3 regions of the Paeniglutamicibacter kerguelensis genome follow, and region 3 is predicted to be linked to each of the others. Evidence: riboswitches for the same ligand, from Rfam matches in the RefSeq annotation. Region 3 holds a riboswitch; each other region holds the start of a gene.
What was found. A riboswitch is a leader RNA that binds a small molecule or an ion and turns the genes downstream of it on or off. The one in region 3 is predicted to bind thiamine pyrophosphate.
Positions count from the first base shown of each region.

Region 1: it holds a riboswitch for thiamine pyrophosphate, as region 3 does, so the genes downstream of both, thiC (phosphomethylpyrimidine synthase ThiC) here and JOF47_RS13320 (ECF transporter S component) in region 3, are expected to answer to the same signal.
Region 2: it holds a riboswitch for thiamine pyrophosphate, as region 3 does, so the genes downstream of both, thiM (hydroxyethylthiazole kinase) here and JOF47_RS13320 (ECF transporter S component) in region 3, are expected to answer to the same signal.

Region 1 covers NZ_JAGIOF010000001.1:1,335,324-1,338,589, reverse strand. Annotated here, with positions in the region: gene lepB (signal peptidase I) at 1-335, opposite strand, end outside; gene rplS (50S ribosomal protein L19) at 389-748, opposite strand; TPP riboswitch at 1,259-1,366, shown strand; gene thiC (phosphomethylpyrimidine synthase ThiC) at 1,361-3,163, shown strand; gene JOF47_RS05985 (ankyrin repeat domain-containing protein) at 3,264-3,266, shown strand, end outside.
Region 2 covers NZ_JAGIOF010000001.1:4,135,433-4,138,698, forward strand. Annotated here, with positions in the region: gene thiD (bifunctional hydroxymethylpyrimidine kinase/phosphomethylpyrimidine kinase) at 1-210, opposite strand, end outside; gene thiE (thiamine phosphate synthase) at 207-866, opposite strand; gene thiM (hydroxyethylthiazole kinase) at 866-1,684, opposite strand; TPP riboswitch at 1,676-1,777, opposite strand; gene JOF47_RS18805 (aldehyde dehydrogenase family protein) at 1,899-3,266, shown strand, end outside.
Region 3 covers NZ_JAGIOF010000001.1:2,894,406-2,897,671, forward strand. Annotated here, with positions in the region: gene JOF47_RS22360 (ATP-binding cassette domain-containing protein) at 1-1,356, opposite strand, end outside; gene JOF47_RS13320 (ECF transporter S component) at 1,372-2,007, opposite strand; TPP riboswitch at 2,061-2,182, opposite strand; gene JOF47_RS13325 (DUF4235 domain-containing protein) at 2,263-2,514, shown strand; gene mnhG (monovalent cation/H(+) antiporter subunit G) at 2,582-2,989, opposite strand; gene JOF47_RS13335 (MrpF/PhaF family protein) at 2,989-3,252, opposite strand; gene JOF47_RS13340 (Na+/H+ antiporter subunit E) at 3,249-3,266, opposite strand, start outside.

The DNA.
Region 1 (3,266 bases), 1.6 Mb from region 3:
TTGCCGGCCAGGCGCAGTGCCCAGGCGAGGGAATCCACGGCGCTGGGTCTCTGGTAGGGCAGGAAGGAACCCCGGCCGTCGAAGATGATGATGTCGCCGCGCTGGATGGGCTCGTGCTTGTAGGCAAGGCGGTTCACCAGGAGCCCGTCGCCGGGGTTCAACGTCGATTCCATGGAGGCGGAACCGATGTAGAAGAAATCAACGACCGTCGCACGGATCACCAAGGTGATCACGGCCGCGGCCATGAGGGCGCCAACGGCAAAGCGCCAGCCCCGCGAACGGGACCGGCGCTTTGCTGAAGCGGAAAAACTATCCGATTCTGTAGGTTGATCCACGATGGATCCCCGTGACCGCACGAAGGCGGAAACGAAGGTACTCGCTTTTCTTGCTACTTGGCGGTGCGGAAGTCGCGCTTTTCGCGGATCTTCGCAGCCTTGCCGTGGCGATCGCGCATGTAGAACAGCTTCGCACGGCGAACGTCGCCGCGGGTTACCAGTTCGATCTTTTCGAGGACCGGGGAGTGTACCGGGAAGGTACGCTCTACGCCGACGCCGAAGGAGACCTTGCGAACGGTGAAGGTTTCGCGAACGCCATCGCCCTGGCGACCAAGGACGAAGCCCTGGAAGACCTGGACACGGGAGTTCTTGCCTTCGATGATGTTTACGTGAACCTTGACGGTGTCACCGGCGCGGAAGGCCGGAACATCGGTGCGCAGCGAGGCTGCATCGACAGAGTCGAGAATATGCATGAATGCATCTCCTAGGCAGACGCCGCAGGTCACCCACCTTAGACACGGGACACTTATTTTCCCCGACGCGCAAAAACGCTTTGGCGGAAAGATGTGGTGTTCCGAAGCTTGGTACCGGGACCCGTTTGCGGATCCTCGGCGGTTCAACTGTTGATTCGTTCCCCCTGCGGCAGGAGCAGAACCCAGTAGACCCAAGAATCTATTTTGCCACACTCCCGGCCATGCGGCGAAGTCCGGACCATCGGCTGGACACCTGCCAATGCATTTCGGCATCGAACATGTCACCCAAGCCCGCAGCGGATCGGCAAAAACCAAGCCCGCGCCACGTGTCGCGGCCGGCCGTTTGCGGGCAGTCGGCCGCGGCCCACCGGGCATGGGCCGCAAGCGGCAGCCGGGCCGTTTTCCGCCCCCAACGAAGTGCAAGCCGCCCCGGGCTTGCCAGCCGGGAACCCGCACCGCGAGTGTCCAACGTTACATTTGACCCTTCGGCGGAATGTGCTGTAGCTTCACTTACGACCACACGGGAGCCCTTGCAGGGGCTGAGATCGAGCTGACGCAGCTTGCGACCGTCGAACCTGTCCGGGTAATGCCGGCGAAGGAAGTGAGTACTCCTTGAGCACCATCGAAACAACGACCACCCCTGCCCAAGACGCCCCCGCGGCAACCGAAACCCAGTCCCTGAGGTCCCATTCACTGGCCTACCTCGAGGATGCCGGATCAGGGATCCGGGTCCCGGTGACCGAGATCGCGTTGGAACCCTCCCCCAACGGGCAGCCCAACGACCCGCTGCGGGTGTACCGCACCGCGGGGCCGGGCAGCGACCCGGTCGTGGGGTTGCCTCCGTTCCGCGCACAGTGGATCGCGGAACGCTCGGACACCGAGACTTATGCGGGCCGGGAACGCAACCTGCTCGACGACGGCAAGTCGGCGATGCGCCGGGGAGCCGCCTCGGCCGAATGGAAGGGGGCCAGGCCCAAACCGCGGCGCTCGGGCGCCGGGAAGCGGGTGACCCAGATGCACTACGCCCGCCGGGGCATCACCACCCCGGAAATGCGCTTCGTTGCCCTGCGTGAGAACTGCGACGTGGAGCTGGTGCGCAGCGAGGTCGCCGCGGGCCGGGCGATCATCCCCGCCAACATCAACCACCCCGAGTCCGAGCCCATGGTCATCGGCAAGGCGTTCCTGGTGAAGATCAACGCCAACATCGGCAACTCCGCGGTGACAAGTTCCATCGCCGAGGAAGTGGACAAGCTGCAATGGGCCACCCAGTGGGGCGCCGACACCGTCATGGACCTGTCCACGGGCGACGACATCCACACCACCCGCGAATGGCTCATCCGCAACGCCCCGGTCCCCATCGGCACCGTACCGATCTACCAGGCGCTGGAAAAGGTCAACGGCGAGGCCAACGCGCTGACCTGGGAAATTTTCCGCGACACCGTGATCGAGCAGTGCGAGCAGGGCGTCGACTACATGACCATCCATGCCGGGGTGTTGCTGCGCTACGTGCCGCTGACGGCCAACCGGGTGACGGGCATCGTCTCGCGCGGAGGGGCCATCATGGCCGGCTGGTGCCTGGCGCACCACCAGGAGAACTTCCTGTACACGCACTTCGACGAACTGTGCGAGATCTTCGCGCAATACGACGTGGCGTTCTCCCTGGGCGACGGGCTGCGCCCCGGCTCGATTGCCGATGCCAACGACGCCGCGCAATTCGCCGAGCTGGACACCCTGGCGGAGCTGACGGCGCGGGCGTGGGAATACGACGTGCAGGTCATGGTCGAGGGGCCCGGGCACATCCCGTTCCATCTGGTGCGGGAAAACGTCGAGCGGCAGCAGGAACTGTGTCAGGGCGCGCCCTTCTACACGCTGGGCCCGCTGGTCACCGACATCGCACCGGGCTACGACCACATCACCAGCGCGATCGGCGCCACGGAGATCGCCCGCTACGGCACCGCGATGCTCTGCTACGTGACCCCCAAGGAACACCTGGGCCTGCCGAACAAGGACGACGTGAAGACCGGGGTCATCACCTACAAGATCGCCGCGCACGCCGCGGACCTGGCCAAGGGGCATCCGGGCGCTTCCGAGCGGGACGATGCGCTGTCCAAAGCGCGCTTCGAGTTCCGCTGGCGCGACCAGTTCGCCCTGTCGCTGGATCCGGTCACCGCGGAGTCCTTCCACGACGAGACGCTGCCGGCCGAACCGGCCAAGACCGCGCACTTCTGCTCCATGTGCGGCCCGAAGTTCTGCTCGATGCGCATCAGCCAGGACATCAGGGACGAGTACGGGTCGGCGGATTCGCAGGCCGCCATCGCCGGGATGTACGACGGCATGCGCGAAAAGAGCCGGGAGTTCCTCGCCGCCGGCGGCAAGGTCTACCTGCCCGAGCTGGAGGTTCCGGCCAGGGTCTAGGACGGCCCGCCCTCCCGGGTTCCCGCGCAGAAGACCGGCGCGGGAACCCGGGGCGCCCCTGGCCTCGACCATGCCCGGGATCCGGAATTAGGATGGGGCCATG
Region 2 (3,266 bases), 1.2 Mb from region 3:
GGACACCGCAAGCAGTTGTTCGTTCAGGAATGGCGCCGGCGGCACGTGGACGGCCCGCACCCCGTGGGTGTTCTGGGCCGTGAGCGCGCTGACGACGGCCATTCCGTAGCCGCCGCAGGCGGCAATCGATTTCAGGTCAGCCTGGATGCCGGCGCCGCCGGAGGGGTCGGAACCCGCAATGGACAGGATGTTCTTGATGTCTTGGCTCATCGGGTCGCACCTTCCCAGGCGCCGAGCAGTTCGCTGCTGGCGGCCTGCGGGTCCTCCGCCGCGCAAATCGCGCGGACCACGGCCATGCCGGCCGCCCCGCTGGCGACGATGCCGTCGACGTCGGCCATTGAGAGGCCGCCGATGGCCACACACGGCAGCGTGCTCTGGCCGACGGCCCGGGCCAGGCCCGCATGGCCGAGCGGTTCGGGATGGTCCTTCTTGGTGGGGGTTGCATGGACCGCCCCGACGCCCAGGTAGTCGATGGTGCCGGGGAAGCGGGCGTTGAGTTCGTTGGCGGCGGCGATCTGCGCATCCTTGGAGGCGCTCAGGCCCAGCACCGCGTCGGGGCCGATCAGCGCGCGGACCAGTTCGGCGGGGATGTCGGACTGGCCGATGTGCACACCCTGCACGCTGGCGCCCGCGGCTCGGGCCGCCAGGTACACGTCGACGCGGTCGTTGACCAGCAGGTCGGCGCGTCCGGCGGTGTGGACGGAGGACTTGCGGACCACCTCCAGGAACTGGGCCGCCGGCATGTCCTTGCATCGCAGCTGGACCGTCTTGACTCCGCCGGCAACCGCGGCCGCAATGATTTCATCCAGGGGCCGGCCGGCGGTCGAGGCCGAATCGGCAACCAGGTAGACGCTGAGTTCCCGCATCAGGAAAGCACCGCCTTTTCCTTGAGTTCCTGCGGGCCGACCAGGGCCAGCGCGTCGAGGAAGTTCACGGCGAAGGTGCCGGGCCCGTTGCTGAGAAGTTCAGCGCGTTCGGCGGCGGCCGAGTAGAACGCATGTGCCGCGACTGTCGCGACCAGCGGGTCGTCGTGGACCGCAAGGAATGCCGCGCAGATTGCCCCGAGGGCGCATCCGCCGCCGGTCACACGCGTCAACAGGCTGCTGCCGCCGTGCACCAGCACGGTCCGCGTGCCGTCGGTCACCAGGTCCCGCGGGCCGGAAACCGCAACGACGGCACCGGTGAGCAAGGCCAGGGACCGGGCATGGGATGCGGCGGATTCCACCGAATCCGTGGACTCGACCCCGCGGCCGCCGTTGCCGGACTCCGCAAGCACCATGATTTCGGAGGCGTTGCCGCGGATGGCTGTCGGGTTCAGACCGCGCAGCTCGAAGGCCAGCTCGGTGCGGACCCGCAGGGACCCCACGGCAACCGGGTCCAGTACCCATGGCGTGCCCGCGGCGTTGGCCGCAGTGACGGCCTCAAGGGCACCGGCACGCTGTTCGGCGTAGGGGGTGCCCAGGTTGATGAGGGTTCCGGAGGCAATCGCGGCAAAATCGCCGGCCTCCCCGGGCAGGTCGGCCATGGCCGGCGAGGCGCCGGCGGCCAGCAGCACATTGGCCGTGAAATTGGTGACCACGCTGTTGCTGATGCACTGGATCAGGGGGGTGGAGGCGCGCAGGGCCGACACGCAGTCGGCCAACTCGCCGGGGCTTACAACAAATGAAGGCGCAATGGATTCCATTAGCAACATCCCTCCGCTAGTACGAACTAGATCAGGTGCGACGGGTCTTATCTCAGTTGGGCGCCCATGCGCCCAACACCCCGTGTCACTAAGCGCGAGCCTATCCCACGACCGGGCCTGCAGTGCAACTACATTTCTTCCGCCGGCGATTAGGGTACGGCACGCCGGGCGCGGCACACTGTCGGAGCGGCTGGCCTCGCCGTAGGCTCTGGGTATGGGCATTTTTCCTTCCAATTCCGAACCCGTGGCTCCCCTCGAGAGCGCGGCGTTGAACGAGCTTGAGCTACCCCGGGTCGTCGCGGAGGATCCGGCAAAAATCATCGAAATCGTTGACGCCATGCACGATGTGGTGGCCACGCGTTTGGCGCACCCGCGGCGCTTCAGGGCATCGCAGCTCAAGGCCCTGGAACGCATGCTGGATGCGCACCAGCAGGACTTCATCGATGCGCTGGCCGATGACCTGGGCAAGAGCGCCGTCGAGGCGAAGCTTACCGAAATCGACATGGTGCGCGCCGAGATCGACCACGCCCAGCTGCACCTTTCGGAGTGGATGGAATCCAAGGCCGTGAAGATCCCGCTGGCGTTGCATCCCGCGGCGGCCAAGATCGAACCGCAGCCGCTGGGCGTGGTGCTGGTCATCGGCCCGTGGAACTACCCGCTGCAGCTGATGCTCGCCCCGCTGGTTGCGGCCATCGCCGCGGGCAACGTGGCGGTGCTCAAGCCCTCCGAATTGGCCCCCGCCACGTCGATCGCGCTGGGGAAGCTGCTCCCGCAGTTCCTGGACCAGCGTGCCTACGCAGTGATCCAGGGCGGCGCCGGCACCAGCAAGGTCCTCCTGGAGCAGCATTTCGACCACATTTTCTACACCGGAGGGGAAAAAGTCGGGCGGATCGTGGCGCGCGCAGCGGCCGAACACCTGACGCCGGTCACCCTGGAACTGGGCGGCAAGTCCCCGGCCGTGGTGATGGACGGTTCCCACGCGGCCGTGGCCAGGCGCCTGGCCTACGGGAAGTTCATGAACGCGGGCCAGACCTGCGTGGCACCCGACTACGTGTTGGCCGTCGGGAACGCGGCCGAGCCCCTGGAAAAGCAGCTCGCCAAGGCCATCACCGGGTTCTACGGCAAGTCCCCGATGCACAGCCGCGACTACGGGCGGATCGTCAACCGGGCGCACTTCAACAGGCTCGTCTCCTACCTGGAGCACGGGGAGGTGGTGATCGGCGGCGGATACGACGAGGCGACGCTCAAGATCGAACCCACGGTGATGATCAACGTCGATCCGGACTCCCCGCTCATGCAGGAGGAAATCTTCGGGCCGATCCTGCCGATCCTCAAGGTCGACAGCTTCGACGCGGCGGTGCGTTTCATCAACTCGCGCCCCAACCCGCTGGCCGCCTATCTGTTCAGCGAAAACCCGCGCCTGCAGTCGTCCTTCGGCGACCAGGTGCGTGCCGGTGCGATCGTGCACAACGCCCCGAACCTGCACGTTGCCGTGCCGGGGCTTCCCTTCGGCGGGGTCGGGGCCTCCGGCATGGGTTCCTACCACGGCCGCCACGGTTTCGAGCGCCTCTCGCAGATGCGC
Region 3 (3,266 bases):
GGAGGCCAGGACCGTGGCCACCGACAACCGCCGTTTTTCCCCGCCCGAAAGGGTGAACGGGTTGGCTTCGGCCAGGTGTTCGAGCCGGAGCCGCAGCAAGAGTTCATCGACCCGTTGCTCGATGGACTCGGCGTCGAAGAGCGGTTCCTTGGTCCCGGGTTTCACGGCAAGCCGTGGACCGAAGGCCAGTTCCTCGCGGACCGTGGCGGCCACGAACTGGTGCTCCGGCTCCTGGAAGACCGAACCGATGCGGCCGACCAGCTCGGTTGCACGCCAATTGTAGGGGCGTGCTTCGGTGCCGTCGGCGAGCTCCCCGGTGGCCATCAGGCTGCCCGAGGCCTGGGGCAGGAGCCCGCCCAGGGTCAGCGCAAACGTCGACTTGCCAGCCCCGTTGGCCCCGCGGATGCACCAGGAGTTGCCGCCGGTGATTCGGAGGTCCAGGTTGCCGGCGGCAACCGTTCCGCCCTTTTTCCGGGTGACCGACAGGTCCTTGGCCTCCAGCAAAACGGGGCCGTTCTCCGGGACCGGATCGATGGCCTCGATCGTGGGCGAGTACCCGGGCACCCAGACGCCCGCCGAGATGAGTTCATCGCGCACCTGGCCCGGCGCAAAGAGCAGCTCGGGGCTCCCGTCATGCGCCACTCCTCCTCCGGGTTCCAGCACGATGACCCTGTCCATGTACGGTGCCCAGGCGTCGAGGCGGTGTTCGACGATCAGCAGCGTTGCCCCGGTGGAGTCCAGAGCCTTGATGACCGCATCGCGGACCTCAAGGACCCCGGCCGGGTCAAGGTTTGCCGTGGGTTCGTCAAGCAGCACAAGGCCCGGTCCCATGGCAAGGATTCCGGCAAGCGCCAGGCGTTGTTTTTGCCCGCCCGAAAGTGCGCCCGTCGGGTGGTCCAGCGGGACATCCAGGCCGACCGCGTCGAGCGCCTCGACAACCCGCCGCTGGATCTCTGCCGGCGGCACCGACAGGTTCTCGGCTCCAAAGGCCACGTCGTCACCGACCCTGGCCTGGACCACTTGGGTTTCGGGGTCTTGTTGCATGAGCCCCACCATGCCGCGGCCCTCGGACGCTGGTTGGCCATCGAGCAGGAGTTCCCCGGAGGAGTATGCTTCGTCGTCTTCGTGAAGGACCCCGGCCAGGGCATAGAGGAGCGTGGACTTGCCGGCACCGGAAGCGCCGGCCAACAGCACGCGTTGCCCCGCGTGAATTTCCAGGTCGAGTCCCCACAGGGCCGGGTTGCTCCGGTCTGCGTGGCGCCACCCCCAGTCCTTGGCGGTGACCGACACGGCCGCAGCATGCTTGTTCGGCAGCGGGGTGCCGGATCCGTGGCGCAGCGTTGAAGGGGTGTTCATGGATTCGGGACCTTCCTAGCCGAACGTTGGTTCGGTTGCCGCCTTGCGGCTGGCCAAGGCGCCCAGCGCACCGGTCTTGGCCAGGGCACGGGTGGCGTAGAAGGACAGCAGGCCTGCAATGACCATGCCGGAGATGGTCATGAAGGCAACGTACGTCAGCTGCATGGCCATGGTGTATTCGGGGAACCAGCGGAAGATAAAGGCGTCGTTGATGCCGCCGAACAGGCCCGCCATGGCGCCGGCCAGCAGTGCCACGGGCAGGTTCCAGCGGCGGTAGCGGAACGCGGCAAAGACGGCTTCGGCGCCCAGGCCCTGGACCAGTCCGGAAGCCAATACCGTCAAGCCGAATTCGGAACCCAGCAGCGCGCTCACCATTGCGGCGACAAGTTCGCAGAAGAGTGCGGCTCCGGGTTTGCGGATAATGAGTGCACCCAGTACCGCGGGGAACAGCCACATGCCCGCCAGCAGTGCGGAGGACGGCGGGAAGGCCAGGAACAAGACGTCGAATACGTGGTGGGTGTTGTTCCAGGCCCAGAAGATGACGCCCGAGGAAACTGCGATGACCGCGGCAATGACAATGTCGACGACACGCCAGGCGTTGGTCTTGGGTGCTGTGGTGTTTCGGCCGTTGCGGCCTTCGATGGTGCTCATGATGGTGATCCTCCTTGGATACAAGGAGGGGAGGGAATGCGATTTCTCAGCGCACCCCTGAGAACTCGACTTCCTTCGCCGGTACTAGCCGGGGCAGGTTCGAGGGTCTGCGGCTTTCCGCACTCTCAGCGCCTTGGCACGGACTAAACCGTGCGGCGCTCCCCTGTCGTGATTGTTTCAGTCCTGCCATGCTACCGCAGGCTATGCTGGGGAAGGTACCGTTGCCGCAACACATTGGGAGCACTCGTGAACCGCATGATGAAACTTCTTGGCCCCTTGATCTCCATCGCCGCAGGATTCGTCGGCGGGAAGATCGTCGACAAGCTGTGGGTCGGGTTTACCGGCCAGCAGCCTCCAAAGCACGGAAACAAGGAAGCCCAAGCGGAAGCCACAATGCGCCAGGCAATCGCGTTTGCCCTGCTTTCGGCCATCACCGCGGCGCTGATCCAGGTGCTCACCGACCGCGGCACACAGAAGGCAATTGCGAAGTTCACCAAGAGCTCGTAACTTAGTGACTTCTAGGACCCGAAGATTCTTCTTCGGGTCCTTTTCGTTGTGTCCCCGTCGGCGGACGCTAATCCATGAAGTCGGTGCGGTCCGAACCCGGATGCCCACCGCGCTCTTGGCTTTCGCGTTTTCCTGCCGCATCAACGACCTTGGCCAGCTCGTCGGTGACCAGAGTGTCGCGCTTGAGGTGGCGGGTGCGGTAGCCGGCGCGGCCAACCATGTGGGCCGAGACCGGCGCGGTGAGCAGCTGGACGATCCAGGCCAACAGCAACACCGGGACAACCGCCCAGCTGCGAAGCTCCAGGCCCAGCGCGGAAAGCAACAGGAACAGGCCCAACACCTGGGGCTTGGTCGCCGCGTGCATGCGTGAAAGCAGGTCCGGGAAGCGGAGCATGCCGATGCCCGCGGCGAGGGACATGAGGCAGCCCAAGATCATGAAAACGCCGGCAACAATGTCGATGATCGTGTCGTTCATCAGGCGTTCCTCCGGTCCGTGACATAGCGGGAAACCGTGACCGAGCCAATGAACCCCACGAGGCAGGCCAGGACCACGAACACGAGGTTGTTGGTGTGCTTGTTCACCGTCATCTCAAGGCACAGCGCCGCCGAAACGATCAGCAGCAACACATCGGTGGCGATGACCCGCTCGAGGATCGAGGGTCCCTTGACCAGGCGGATGATGGCCAGGAAGGCGGATACCGAAAGAATCGTCCCGCAAATCCACAAAACTACACTCATGGCGTCCCTTCCGT